Regions from separate parts of the Candidatus Clostridium stratigraminis genome, predicted to be linked through region 2. Evidence: a T-box and tRNA genes for the amino acid it is inferred to sense, from the RefSeq annotation. Region 2 holds a T-box; the other holds one or more tRNA genes.
What was found. The T-box of region 2 lies ahead of trpS (tryptophan--tRNA ligase). A T-box ahead of a tRNA ligase gene usually reads a tRNA of that ligase, here a tRNA-Trp.
Positions count from the first base shown of each region.

Region 1: it has a tRNA-Trp gene. The T-box ahead of trpS (tryptophan--tRNA ligase) is inferred to sense a tRNA for this amino acid. The anticodon was not compared.

Region 1 covers NZ_JBJHZZ010000001.1:602,081-607,046, reverse strand. Annotated here, with positions in the region: gene ACJDUG_RS02930 (RusA family crossover junction endodeoxyribonuclease) at 1-306, shown strand, start outside; gene ACJDUG_RS02925 (NAD(P)/FAD-dependent oxidoreductase) at 319-1,593, opposite strand; gene ACJDUG_RS02920 (hypothetical protein) at 1,648-1,854, opposite strand; tRNA gene ACJDUG_RS02915 (tRNA-Trp) at 1,981-2,055, shown strand; gene ACJDUG_RS02910 (hypothetical protein) at 2,141-2,338, opposite strand; gene ACJDUG_RS02905 (hypothetical protein) at 3,259-3,477, opposite strand; gene ACJDUG_RS02900 (hypothetical protein) at 3,530-3,772, opposite strand; gene ACJDUG_RS02895 (hypothetical protein) at 4,173-4,670, shown strand; gene ACJDUG_RS02890 (hypothetical protein) at 4,872-4,966, opposite strand, start outside.
Region 2 covers NZ_JBJHZZ010000002.1:256,950-261,915, reverse strand. Annotated here, with positions in the region: gene ACJDUG_RS05465 (methyl-accepting chemotaxis protein) at 1-981, opposite strand, end outside; gene trpS (tryptophan--tRNA ligase) at 1,242-2,246, opposite strand; T-box leader at 2,316-2,545, opposite strand; gene ACJDUG_RS05455 (desulfoferrodoxin) at 2,628-3,002, opposite strand; gene ACJDUG_RS05450 (glycoside hydrolase family 94 protein) at 3,157-4,966, opposite strand, start outside.

The DNA of each region.
Region 1 (4,966 bases), on a different contig from region 2:
AGGCTTATAATAGAGGAGTTTTATGATTCAATTAACCCAAGATTTGAACTGGAGTTATATAGCGAAAGTACATATTCTATGGATTATAATATAATCAAAAATGAACATGAAAAGGAGGCAATAATATACAATCCTCCAAGTAATAAAAAGGGAGCTCTCGGAATTCGAGGCAAAAAAACTGAAAAAGAAAAAAGTTTAAAGGTATGTGAAATATGTGAAAAGTCTATAAGTACAAGCAGTGTTATAACTGCCAATAAAGGTAAAATGGTAATTTGTAAAGATTGTTTTAAAAAGCTTTTTAAGTAGAAAGACAGAGGGCTAATTAACCTTCTGTCCTTGCATATTCTCAATTTTAATTACAATACTAATGTTTCCTTCATCTGTTTTTAAATGTTTCTTATCTAATATTATGGTTTCTATATCACCAGGGGAGAATTCTTCTTTAAATATTTCTTGTATCTTATTATTATTAATATATAAGACTGCCGAGGAAGATTTATATAATTTATCGGTTTTGAAGCTTATATTTACCTTTTCATCCAATTTGTCTAAATTAATAAATTTAGGTACAGCATATTTTATGCCTTCGCCTTCATAAACTTCGATTCTATCTGCAGAAAAAATCTTACCTGTACAAAAATCTGCAGCATTTTCTCCTGCCTTATAGCCTTCCTTTACTATATATTCTACCGTGTTATGAATGTTAATTACATTGCCGCAGGCAAATATGCCTTCTATGCTTGTGTTAAGTTCTTCATCAATAATTGTGCCATTTGTTGAATTTGAAATATTAATACCAACCTTTTTTAGTAGTTCATTTTCGGGTTGAAGACCCATAGATAAAATTACAGTATTACAAGGTATATATTCTTCTGTGCCAATAATAGCTGTATTATCATTATCTACTTTTATAATAGTTACTCCTTCAACTCTGTCTTTACCTCTTATATCTATAGCCTTATATCCAAGTTTTAGTGGAATGTCTAAATCATTAATACACTCCTTAATGTTTTTCTTTGATCCCTTTGGAAAAAATGCTCTTTCAATTATTGATTTAATAGAAGCTCCTTCAAGAACCATTCTCTTCGCAGCAATTAGTCCAGTATCCCCAGATCCAATAATAACTACTTGTTTACCAGGCATATATCCTTCATTAACGATAAATCTTTGAGCAGCTCCAGCAGTAAAAATTCCAGCACAGCTTTTTCCTTGAATATTAATTGTTCCCTTCGGCTTTTCTCTTCCTCCAAGGGCTATAACAATTGTTTTTGCACCAATTTCCAATATTCCATTTTCATTTACTGCTGTAATTGCCTTGTCCTTAGAAATATCAATTACTTCAGTATTTAATATATAAGAAACATTAAGTTTATTTGCTTTATCTATAAGGTTTTGTGCAAATTCCGGTCCTGTCAGCGTCTTATTATCCTTAATTCTTTCAAAGCCACAATGAATAGAATAATTTAAAGCTCCGCCAAGTTCGTTTTCTCTTTCTATTAGTAATACCTTTTGAACTTCCTTCTCCTTTGCTGCTATAGCTGCTGAAAGCCCAGCAGGACCTCCACCTATAATAACTATATCAAAATTATGCATAATATCCTCTCATTTCTTTATGAATGTTAGCATTTTTCTAGAAATGTAAATTAGCTATTTTTTTTTAATCAATCCATCTATTCCTATTCTCAAAAACGCAAAGGATATAAAAAACGGAATAAAACCAATGGCCACAGGTTTCAAAAGTGCCTCCATATTTTTAGCTTTGAAATATGAATTTATTATAAAATATGCTGTTGCTGCAAGCCCTAAAACACCAATTATTAGTATTAAAAATGCAAAATTTTTATTCTTTCTCATATGTTATCCTCTCCATCAATTTTCTATTACCATTTTACCACAATTTTTTAATGAAATATATTTAAAATATTATATTTAAAAACTGTTGCTTTTTTATTAATCATGTTATATAATATTTCTTGTCTTAGGGGTATAGCTCAGTTGGCAGAGTAGCGGTCTCCAAAACCGTTGGCCTAGGTTCGAGTCCTAGTACCCCTGCCACATTCTTAAAATTAATACCGGACAAAAAACGGACAGAATGTTTGAAACCGGAATTTAAAAAGAGTAGAAAATAATTTCTACTCTTTTATTTTAGTTTTTTGATTTTTGAATTTGTTGAAAATATATCACTACAGCTGTTATATTTATTACAAAATATCATAACTTCATTAAATGTAAAATCTGAATATCCATTTAACTTATTATTAAGTGCTCTTGTGCTAATCTTCATAGTTTCAGCAAGTTCTTTTCTGCTAATATCATTTAATATCAAAAATGCTTTCAATCCTTTATAAGACTATTTAGATTCCCCATTTTCCATTAATGTACCACATAACTAAATTTTATATAATTTTTTGTTTGCAACAAGGATTTTTAAATTAGAGATGTTGGTAATTTCCATATTACCACTTTTTAAATTTCGATGCAACCATATATTCGTAATTTAATAATAAAAAATAAAGTCCTGAGTAATCAGAGCTTTATTTGAAATTAATAACTATCTAGAAAGTATTGATATTACAGCAAAAACCATAGCTGCTATTCTAATTATTTTTGGATTACAAAATTTCTATTTGCCTTTTCGTGAAGACATAGCCATAGCTACTACTCCACCAACACCAAATATTCCTACAACTATTAATACTACTATACTGCTAGAATCCATTTTCCCACCTTCTCCTTTATTTTTTATTCAAAAAAAGAAGGCTTTGTAATGCAGTTACTCCCATATAAAATTGGAGATTTAAATATATATATTTTGGTTCTTAAATCTATAATTGGTTCTCTATATATAATGATAGATTTTATACTGAAATACGCTATTGCTAAAAAGAAGGTTTTGTAAAAGAAATCAATATAACTATAATTAAATTGAACAAACTTCCTTTGACTTTGTATAATAACTGAACTTTGGTCGACCTTAACCGAAGTTATTATAGCCCCATTAGTTCCAACATTAGCTTTAGAAAAGTTTTGTGTAAAGCTAAAGGGAAGCATAGCTTGAAAAATAAATAAAATAACTAATATTTTTGTGCTAAGTTTCCAAAAAAACTCATATATTCCTTCCTTTGTATTCTATTATTTATATTTATTATTATACTAATTTCTTAAAGTAAGTAAAATAGGTTTTTATAAAAATTTTTGCTAATACCCTTCCACTTTATATCTTCCAAAGGATCCACTTGCATCTCCTAAGCTCATACTTTAATTCAATAGTCTTTGCTGATTATTTATTGCACTCTGGCACTTAAATATTAGCATTTCATTGCCTGCTATTTTCTCTTTGTCTATAAGTTTTACTTTATCAACTTTAAATACTACTTCGCTTTCATCCTCAGTTATGGGTTTAAATCTAACTGGATGCGGTGTACCCGTTTTCTCAAACCAGCAAGCCATATCTATAGGTGTAGCTAGTATTTTCATTTTTTCACCTTCCAAGTGGAGCAAACTGTTATTATTATATTCTGCATTAAACTTACAATTCCTTCAAAAATAGAAAAATCCCGAGGCTTCTCCCCAAGATATCAATCTCGCCAGGTATTCTAAAAACACTTTTATGGTCTTTCTGAATGTATAAACTTGATGAATATTTCTTCTGGTTAAAAGCACTTGAAAAACCAGCCTTAAATGAATTATATTCCTTAGTATAATTTGCCTTATATTTATTAATCTTTGAAATTATATTATTAATTTTAGTTCTGTTAGCTCCTGAATTCATTGCATTATATGCAGTTTAGTATTAACACCTTGAACTCTATTATTCATTAAATTTCTTGCCTTCAGATAAATCAAATTCTTCAATTCATCAGAGAAATTTCCTTCCTCGCTGGCATAATTAAAGAAGTCTTCTAATAAAAATATGAATTAACTTAACTTTATACTATGTTCATTTTATTCTAGTATACAAATTAGAATTTGAATCATTTATAGTATTTCATAGATTAAATTTTTAAATAATTTTTTAAATTTTTTTTTGAAAAAAATAAAAAATGCCTTTACAATAAATAGTATAAAAGCATTAACGCGTATAATTGTTCAGCGTGAAATCAAGTAATTGGTTTCACGCTTTATTTTTTGCTTAAATGCTTTATTTCACAAAGGAAATAGGGAGATATAATATGGACTTTTATATGAAATTACCAAGAAACCAGAAGGAGTTTGCATTATTTTTGTTAGTTATTTCAGTTATATCAGTGAATATAATTGCACCATTGAATACTTGCTTTGAAGTTGGGTTCCATATGTATGTATGGGCAGATGCAATAAAAATAATTCCTTTTATTTGGGTTTGCGTGATTGCCTTAGTTTTAATTACATATAAACCCGCGGAATGGCTAACAGCAAGAATAGTAGAGAAAGGAGACAGTTTTAATTCACATATTACTATAAATATTTTATGTACGGTATTTTTTATGTCAATATTTTTAACTGTAATTGGTACATGGATAGGAAATAGGCAAGTGAGCATGGAGCCTATTCGAATGTTCTTTTATAAGTGGCCACGTAATATCGTAGTTTCCTTTGCAGTAGAGGCATTCATTGCGCAGCCAATAGCAAGAGTGGTTATGTTAAAAATTCATAAGATTAAAGATAAAAAAAGTATATTTGAACAATAAAGAGGCTGCCTCGGCGGTCTCTTTATTTATGACAAATTACTATTTGTCAGGTATTAAATAAGTAACTTTCGAATCACAATTATTTGCCATTATGTCTTAGTGTTATTATATTCTGATTCAATTTACAATTCCTCTAGAAAATAAAAGAATCCCGAGGATTAAATTTAGTCTAGTGTTCTAAATTTAATTTACATAGATAATTTATTTATCTTTTTTTTGTTTTTCACTTTGCTCTTTTTCAATCCTTTTAGGTAAAATAACATTTATATAAATAGCCCCTATTATTACCACAATAA
Region 2 (4,966 bases):
ATCATATATCATACGCCCTGTATCCTGACAGCTATTATCAATATAATCCGCCTGCTCTGAAAGTTTCGTAATACTACTAGTAAAAGATTGAGTTACAGCAGTTTGTTCTTCTGTATTTGCCGCAACTTGAATAATTGTCTCATTAACTGTATCAATTGAGTTATCAATTAAATTTATTGATTGAAATGCATCATCAACAAGTTGTTTGCCTGATTCTAATTGTCTTGATGTTTGATTAATTTTATTTACTGATAAATCTATATCATTTTGTAAATCCAAAACATTCTTTTGAATATTTAGAACTGAATTTTTTGTATTCTCAGCTAATTTTTTTACCTCCCCTGCAACAACAGCAAACCCCCTGCCTTGCTCCCCTGCCCTTGCAGCTTCAATTGCAGCATTTAAAGCAAGTAAATTAGTTTGATCAGCAATTTCTTTTACAATATCAATGATTTGATTTATAGTATTGGTTTTCTCCTTAACACCCTGCATATGATTATCTATAATTTCTATATCATCAAAGGATTTTCTTACAAATTCAATAGAATCAGTAATGTTTTTTACGCCAGTTTCAGTAATTTGTTTTGCCTCATTTGAATTTTCAGATACCTCTTGTGACATATTGGAAACATCTTCAATAGAGGCTGTTAATTCTTCACTGCTTGCAGACATGGAATGCAGTGCTTCAGTTTGTGTATCCACACTTTTAATCATATCTCTAACAGAATCCATCCTTGTTACCATTCTCAATATTTCATTTATTTCCAAGATAGATTTTCTTCTAGATTCACACAATACACTTATCAATTCATTACATTTATCTGCAACGTCTTTTGAGCCAAGTTCTTCAATATTCACTTTAATTGTTTTGCCTTCAATAATTTCTGTGAAGGCTTTTATTAGTAATTCTTTATGAATGTATTCCGACCCTCTGTTATTAACTTCTTTTTCCTTTGTTCCTTTCTTGAATTTTTTAAACATAATCCAGCCCCCTTATAATCTTTTCATAATTTATTTTTTATACAATAATCATATATATATATTTTCGTCACTTTTTTTGTTCTTCTATACACTTAACAAATTTTTTAAAAAATCCTTAATATTTTTTAAAAAAACATTATTTACTAAACCTGAAAAAGATTATCTTTGAATTTTTATTAAAAAACCTTGGAAATATGATTAAGATAACCATACTACCAAGGTTTCTTTAAAGATTTTGATTTAAGCTGAAAGATATTATTTTACCTTGCTGGAAGTATAAAACCTATTTTCTTTTGCATTTTGAATAAGGTCTTTCTTGCAGCATAATTAGCTTTTTCTGCCCCTGCTTTATAGATGCTTTCAAGGTAATCCTTGTTAGAGAGCAGCTCTTTAACCTTAAGCTGAATTGGCTCTAATTCGTTTACAATTGCTTCAGCCACATCCTTTTTAAACTGAGCATACCCTTGACCTTCATATTTCCTTTCAATTGCTTCAATTGTTTCCCCCGTAATTGTACTTAAAATTGTTATTAAATTTTTAACTCCAGGCTGCTCCTCACAGTAATTAACTACGCCAATGCTGTCTGTTACAGCTCTGCTTATTTTCTTTCTAATTACCTCAGGAGGATCCATAATTAGAATAAAACCATTAGGATTATCATCTGATTTAGACATTTTCTTTGAAGGATCCTGAAGGCTCATTATTTTAGCCCCATTTTTAGCTATATAACCATCTGGAATAACAAAGGTTTCACTATAGGAATTATTAAACCTTTGTGCTATATCTCTTGCAATTTCAAGATGCTGTTTTTGATCGCTTCCAACTGGTACTAGGTCAGTTTGATATAATAATATGTCTGCTGCCATTAATACAGGGTAATTTAGTAAGCCTGCTGAAATAGATTCACCATATCTTTGAGATTTATCCTTAAACTGTGTCATTCTGTTAAGCTCACCAATGTAGGTGTTACAATTTAATAACCATGCTGCTTCACTATGTGCCGGTACATGTGATTGAATAAATATAGTATTTTTCTCAGGATTTATTCCAGAAGCAATATATATTGCCATTACTTCTAAGGTCCTTGCTCTTAAATCCTTTGGTACCTGTTTAACGGTTATAGCATGTAAATCAACAATACAAAAATAGCAGTCATAAGCATCTTGAAGCTTTACCCAGTTCTTTACAGCCCCTAAATAGTTTCCTAAGGTGAGTTCACCTGAAGGCTGAATTCCACTAAAAATTACTTTTCTCTTTTCTTCCAAAATATTTTCCTCCTCTATTTAAATTATGAATGAAGTCATTAATTTAAAAAAAGCCCTATAGTTTCTCAACCATAGGGCGTAATATACGCGGTACCACCTAATTTAAAAGCAATGCTTTCCTCGTTACAGATACAAAAATATCCTGTCTTTATAACGTAAGACTAACGTGAAAGACTACTAAAGATTCATCTTCAGCCTAAAAGACCCATTCAGTTTAAGCATCATTACTGTAATTTCACCCAATACAGCTCTCTTTAAATTTGTTTTTAAACCTACTTGCTTCTTTTTAAAGCGGCAAAATATATTATTTATTTTATCATATTCTCAAATAAAAAGATTGTCAATTATATTTTTGACAATCTTATAAAAATTTATAACCTATTACTTTTTCCAAAGTCCATGAAGATTACAGTATTCTCTGGCAAATAGAACCTCTTCTTCAAGCTTAAAATATGCCTCAGGCTTTTCACCTGGTTTTAAATATTTTCTATAAACCTTATTAGCTGTAACAACTTCAATCCATTCAATATAATGAGTCTCTATCATTGGATGCTCTACAGCACCGATTTTAACAACTACTCCGCCATCGGCCTTTTCAATAACTGGAATATGTTTCTCTAGGGCAGCTTCAGTAGTGTTCTCTACCAATAGCTTCATAGGCTGATTGCAGCAGGATAATGTTCCGCCTGAAGGATGAACCACTTCAACTATGTTTCCACATACTTCACATTTGTAAATTTGATTTAACTCTGTCATTAAAATCCCTCCAATTTTTATTTTTTGAAAATTTTAATTTTTTAGTTTATAACTATTTTATACATAATATATATACTATTCAATAGATAAATTATTAATTTTCTATATTTAATGGGAAAAGTAAGTAAACTATACTATATATAAAATTATAGGGTCAATTAATGATCACTTCAACTTTATGTTCCCCTTCTTCAGAATATGGAATTAAATCCTGATCCATAAGCTTTCCATCCACATATACTTCATTCTTTTCTCCTCTCTTAACTAGGATATTATAGCTGCATTTGCCTTTTTTATAGACAATCTCATATTCCTTCCATTCCTTTGGTACAGATGGCTCAATTGTAAAACCCTTATCGCCTTTAAGCTTAAGCCCAAGGATTCCCTCTATTCCAACTCTGTACATCCAGCTAGAAGAGCCAGTATACCAGCTCCAGCCGCCTCTACCCTCATGACCCTCAGTGTTATATACATCTGCTGTTATAACATAAGGTTCTACCTTATACCTTATACAATCTAGATAGGATTTTGTATGATTTATTGGATTTATCATGTGATAAATTTTCCAAGCCTTATCTCCATAATTCAGCTTAGCCATTGCAAGTGCCACCCAAGTTGCAGCATGTGTATATTGGCCACCGTTTTCTCTGACACCAGGCACATAGCCCTTTATATAGCCAGGTTCTAATTTTGAATTATTAAAGGCTGGAGTTAAAAGTAAAACTATGCCTTTATCTTCTTTAATTAAATTTCTTTCAAGTGCCTCCATTGCAGCTTCCCTTCGTCCTTGCCTTGCTGCACCTGAAATTACTGACCAGGATTGGGATAGAGAATCAATTTGACATTCATCATTTTCAATAGACCCTAAAGGAGTTGCATCGTCAAAATAAGCTCTTCTATACCAGCCGCCGTCCCATGCATTTTTTTCTAGATTTACAGCTAAAAAGTTTTGTATTTCATTGTACTTTTCTGCTCTTTCATCATCCTTTTTATATTTGCATAAGTCCTTGAAACCATCGAGAATGCTATAGAGGAACCAGCCAAGCCAAACACTTTCTCCCTTTCCCTTATTGCCAACAGTACTCATTCCATCATTCCAATCTCCGCTTCCCATAAGTGGAATATTGTGAATGCCGAACTTTAGAGATATATCTATAGCTTTTGTGCAGTGCTCGTAAATACTGCCTTTTTTATCTGAGGGAGGGGTTACCTTGTATCTTTCGTCCTCTCCCTCTTTTAAGGGTTCTTCCTCTAAATAGGTAGTTTCTTCATCCAGAATACTGTAATCGCCTGTATTTTTAATGTAATCTATAGTTACATAAGGCATCCACAGCAAGTCATCTGAAAACCTAGTTCTAATTCCACTATTAACTACTGGGTGCCACCAGTGCTGAACATCTCCCTCTAAAAATTGCCTTGTAGAACTCTGAAGAATCTGTTCTTTAGTAATATCAGGTTTCAAGAAACCAAGGGCCATGGAATCCTGCAGCTGATCTCTAAAACCTATGGCTCCGCCAGATTGATAAAAGCCCGTTCGAGACCAAAACCTACAAGATAAGGTTTGATATATAAGCCAGCCGTTTAACATTAAATCCATAGTTTTATCTGGGGTCTTAACCTGTATCCTGCCCAGGAGCTCCTTCCAAAATTCCTTTACCTTTATAAGCTCTCCAATAACAGTTTCAAAGTTTTCATAAGTCTTAGTTATAGCTTTTATATGGTCTAAATCCTCATGTTCACCTAGCATTATTACTAAGTTAACTTCCTCACCTGAACTTAACTTTACCTTAGAATTTGCAGCAAGGCATGGGTCATAACCGGAACCTGCTTTATTTGATAATGCATTATACCTCAAAGCCTGTGGATCTTCTATATTTCCACACCTTCCTATAAATTCAGTTCTGCTGCCAGTAAAGCTTGCTTCTTCTCCTCCTGCAATTTTTAAATAGGCAAGGCCCTTTCCA